2 regions of the Halobacillus rhizosphaerae genome follow, and region 2 is predicted to be linked to the other one. Evidence: riboswitches for the same ligand, from Rfam matches in the RefSeq annotation. Region 2 holds a riboswitch; the other holds the start of a gene.
What was found. A riboswitch is a leader RNA that binds a small molecule or an ion and turns the genes downstream of it on or off. The one in region 2 is predicted to bind cobalamin.
Positions count from the first base shown of each region.

Region 1: another riboswitch for cobalamin. It lies ahead of Q7A53_RS13535 (ribonucleoside-diphosphate reductase subunit alpha); the one in region 2 lies ahead of Q7A53_RS02545 (DUF4430 domain-containing protein).

Region 1 is NZ_JAUTWQ010000011.1:159,503-161,706, reverse strand. It holds gene Q7A53_RS13540 (class I SAM-dependent methyltransferase) at 1-90, opposite strand, end outside; cobalamin riboswitch at 830-1,005, shown strand; gene Q7A53_RS13535 (ribonucleoside-diphosphate reductase subunit alpha) at 1,196-2,204, shown strand, end outside.
Region 2 is NZ_JAUTWQ010000001.1:492,737-494,940, forward strand. It holds gene Q7A53_RS02540 (ATP-binding protein) at 1-801, shown strand, start outside; cobalamin riboswitch at 844-1,024, shown strand; gene Q7A53_RS02545 (DUF4430 domain-containing protein) at 1,220-1,627, shown strand; gene Q7A53_RS02550 (ECF transporter S component) at 1,633-2,142, shown strand.

The DNA.
Region 1 (2,204 bases), on a different contig from region 2:
CCACATCTGCTGACTATTCTCATTCCAGTATTCCGCTCTGTCATTCCATTGTTTCTCTACTTCTTTATGCCAGTTATAGGGTTTATTCATTGCGCTTCCTCCCGTTGCCATTCAGCGATTGATTTGTGCTTTATTTTAAGAAAAATCCCTAATGAAAAGTTTCTTTCCCTTCTATTATTTCATAGAAATTATATAGATAGGTAAAGAATTATTTTAAGTAAATCTCACTATTTACAATCATGTAAATCCTGAAGCTGCATTGAAAAAACTTCCTTCATAATAAAATCCCCGGTACAAAAGAGTAATGGTTTCGTTACTGAAAGAGAAGTGAAAGGATTCCGGGAAACATCTCGCTTTCCGTGGGCGTACGGTGTGCCTTCTCAGCCTTTTAGGCTTTCGGGGTCACACACCCTGTACTCTCCTCCCACAGGAGTCTCGACGTTTCCCGGAATCCTTTATAAACATTTGAGGAATGAAACCTCTTCTATTCTTGAATTGAGATGACAGAGAACAAAAAGTTTCCAGTCTCTAATCAATACATCCACCGTTTAGGGTTTTGCTAAGAGACTGATCATGATGGTTCCATAAACTATCATGGTAAGGGGGAAGTTTATGAAATGATTTATTCAATTATAAGCTCGATTAATGGCAAAAAATCTGCATAACACTTTCCATTTTTACTAACACAAAAAGGTTTGAACCCGCACCAGAGAGAACTATCACTCCCCTTCACCCTCATTCTGAATAAATTAAATGTTGCGTAAGTCATCAAACTTCGATATGATTAAAACACAAGATAAGCTAAATTAAAATAAAAAACATACTACATATAGTGTTTACGAATAAAAGATGCCACAAGGCTTAATAGGGAATCCGGTAGAATCCGGAGCTGCCCCCGCAACTGTAACCGCTCGCGAAATGGATCATCCACTGTGCCCAGGCACGGGAAGGACCAAAGTAGAATCGAGCGTCAGCCAGGAGACCTGTCTTTGTACGTGAAAGTTTCAACTTCTTCGGGGATTGAGAAGATGAAGCGATGGAATAAAGGCAGGTTTCATTCTTCTGAAGCTTCTTTATTTCATGGTTTCATCCGCTCAATTTATATTTGAGCGGTTTTTTTATGTTTAATTATTCAGTGCTGACCGAAAAAAGGAAACTCTTCTTTTTTTCAGGGCAGCCGTGAAGGAGTGATTGGATGAGTATAACCACAAGCACTGTTTGGGAAGATTGGCTGCTTCAACAGCAAGAACATTTCCCGTCGCTTAGAATAAATCAATGGATCACTAAGCTCCATACGCTTGGACTTGAAAAGCTGGACAAGTCTGCACAAGCAAACACATTAATATTGGAATGCCTGGCAGAAATGGATGAAACAGAGCCTGATTGGACTTTCCTCGCCAGCCGGATTCATCTGAAAGAAATGTATGAGCAATCGGTTCATAACCGCGATGCAAACAAAGCATACCAGGGACTGCACTCCCTCATTCTATTATTAATAGAGGAAGGGATTTATTCTCCTGAAACGCTTAAGCATTATTGTAAAGAAGATATCGATAATCTCGAAGCGGCAATCGTTCCAGAACGAGATAACTTATTTACTTATATAGGATTAAAAACTCTGGATGACCGTTATTTAGCACGTTCTAAAGACGGAAGAATCTTGGAACTTCCTCAGGAAAGATTTATGATCATCGCAATGACCTTGATGGCCCATGAGCCAAAGAACAAAAGAATCGATTTGGTTAAAGAGAGCTACTGGGCTCTCAGTCATTTATACATGACCGCAGCTACTCCGACTCTGGCTAATGCAGGCAAACAATACGGACAATTAAGTTCCTGTTTCATTGATACCGTCGACGACAGTTTACAATCCATTTACGACAGCAACACTGATATCGCTAACTTAAGTAAAAATGGCGGCGGCATTGGTGTTTACTTAGGGAAAATTCGCAGCCGCGGCAGCGATATCCAAGGATTTAAAGGAGTGTCGTCGGGGGTTTTACCTTGGATGAAGCAGTTGAATAATACGGCTGTCAGCGTTGATCAGCTTGGACAACGGCAAGGGGCTGTTGCCGTTTATTTAGATGTTTGGCATAAGGATATCTTCCCTTTTCTGGACAGCCGGCTGAATAACGGAGATGAAAGGCAGCGCACTCACGATTTGTTTACAGGTGTGTCCATACCAGATGTATTTATGGAAGCTG
Region 2 (2,204 bases):
CGAACGTGGGTTATTATTATGACTCCTTTATATGATAATGATTACGTACGTGGGGCTGTAGCGGTTCTAAGAGACATGACCGATGAACGCCGGTTGGACAAACTCAGAAAAGATTTCATTGCAAATGTATCTCACGAGCTGCGGACGCCAATTTCCATGCTGCAAGGCTATAGTGAAGCTATTGTAGATGATATTGCAGAAACGAAAGAAGATAAAAATGAATTAGCCAAAATAATTCATGATGAGTCTTTACGTATTGGTCGTCTGGTTAATGAGCTTCTTGACCTGGCAAGAATGGAAGCGGGACACATCTCACTTTCTGTAGAATCCGTCCAAGTAAAGCCTTACTTGGAGAAAATCGTTCGTAAATTTCAGGGAGTGGCTCAGGAAAGAGAAGTATTATTAGAATTACAGCCCAACGATTGTCCGGAATGGGTAGACTTTGATCCAGATAGAATTGAACAAGTCCTGACGAATCTAATTGACAATGCGATCAGGCATACGAATCCAGGCGGGAACGTTCAAGTTATCGTCGAAGCCTCTGACCAAGAATGGGAAGTTGCGGTTAAGGATTCTGGTTCAGGGATAGACGAGGAAGACTTGCCTTTTGTTTTTGAACGGTTTTATAAAGCCGATAAATCAAGAAAGAGAAATCCTGATCAGAAGAAAAAGGGCGTGGGACTTGGCTTAGCCATAGCTAAGAATCTTGTGGAAGCTCATGGCGGCACGATTCATGTTCATAGCAAGAGAGAGGAAGGGACCACCTTCTTATTTAAACTTCCGATAGACAAGAAAGCATAGAAATAGCTTGCTAACATTTTGGTTTTCATGTAATCTAGTTATTAATTGAATGTTGGATCAAGGTGCTCTTTGCAGCTTAATAGGGAATCTGGTTAGAAGCCAGAACTGTCCTCGCAACTGTAATTGCCGACGAACGGGTATTTCCACTGTACGATATGTATGGGAAGGAGCCTTACTAGGAAGAAGCATGAGTCAGTAGACCTGCCTTGTCCGCCGTTTCAAAGCTTCGGGGATTGAGCGTTTGAGACAACCGGTCGGATCTGTAAACTATGATACCAAGCTGGTATGTCTTAAGCCTGCCCTAATTAGAGCAGGCTTTTTTTGGTTATCAATGACTATCTATGATTTGAATCTGTTGTCCATCTATTCTCCTTCTCCAAGTAAAAACATAATGATTCAGCAGAAGGGAAGGAACAGTATGAGAAAGTTTTATGCTTTATTTGCTTCATTACTGGTAGCGTTTGCCTTGTTAACCGGTTGCCAAAGTCAGAAAGATTCTGAACAAGAAAGTGCTAATGCAAGTCAAGAGGAGAAGCAGGAAGTTAGTGTGCACCTTGCAATTTCCCAGAATAACGGTGAAAAATCGCTTTCCGACAAGGATTTATCGGTGGAAAAAGGTACGATGTTAATGGAAGCGCTGAAAGAAAATTTTAATGTGAAAGAAAATGATGGTTACATTACCAGTATTGAAGGTGTAAAAGCTGATGAAAGCAAGAAGCAAGCGTGGATGTATACCATCAATGGAAAAGAAGCAAGTGTCGGTGCGAACCAATATGAGTTGAAAGAAGGAGACAAAGTCGTATTTGATATGCATAAGTGGGAATGATTTAAATGAATACTTATAAACTTACATTAATAGCTATGCTTGCTGCGCTTTCTGTTGCCGGCCGATTAGCCCTTGCTAACATTCCTAATGTTCAACCGGTCACTGCAGTTATCATTTTGTCTGGCTTTTGGCTCGGCCCTTTATCCGGAGTGGTCATTGCGGTGTTAACGACTCTGGTATCGAATATATTACTTGGAATGGGATATTGGACGATTTGGCAGATTGCCGCATGGTCATTAATAGGAATGCTTGCAGGATTAATAGGTAAGTATTGGAGAGGCATCCCAGTCTGGGCACTTTCTGTATTTGGTTTTATTAGTGGGATTTTATATGGTGTCATTATTTCCTTAACTATGAGAGCAGCAGGTCAGCCCTTTTTAGCCTATTATCTTTCGGGGCTGCCCTTTGATATTAATCATGCCGCATCCAATGTCGTATTTATCCTTGTGCTTTCTCCCGTATTAGGGCGTTTGTTTCAACAATACCAGCAAAAGCATTTATTATCTAATATATGAAAGGCTGCCAATTGGGCAGCTTTTTTTAATACTCTTCTTTGCAAACTTTAAGTTCCATATTA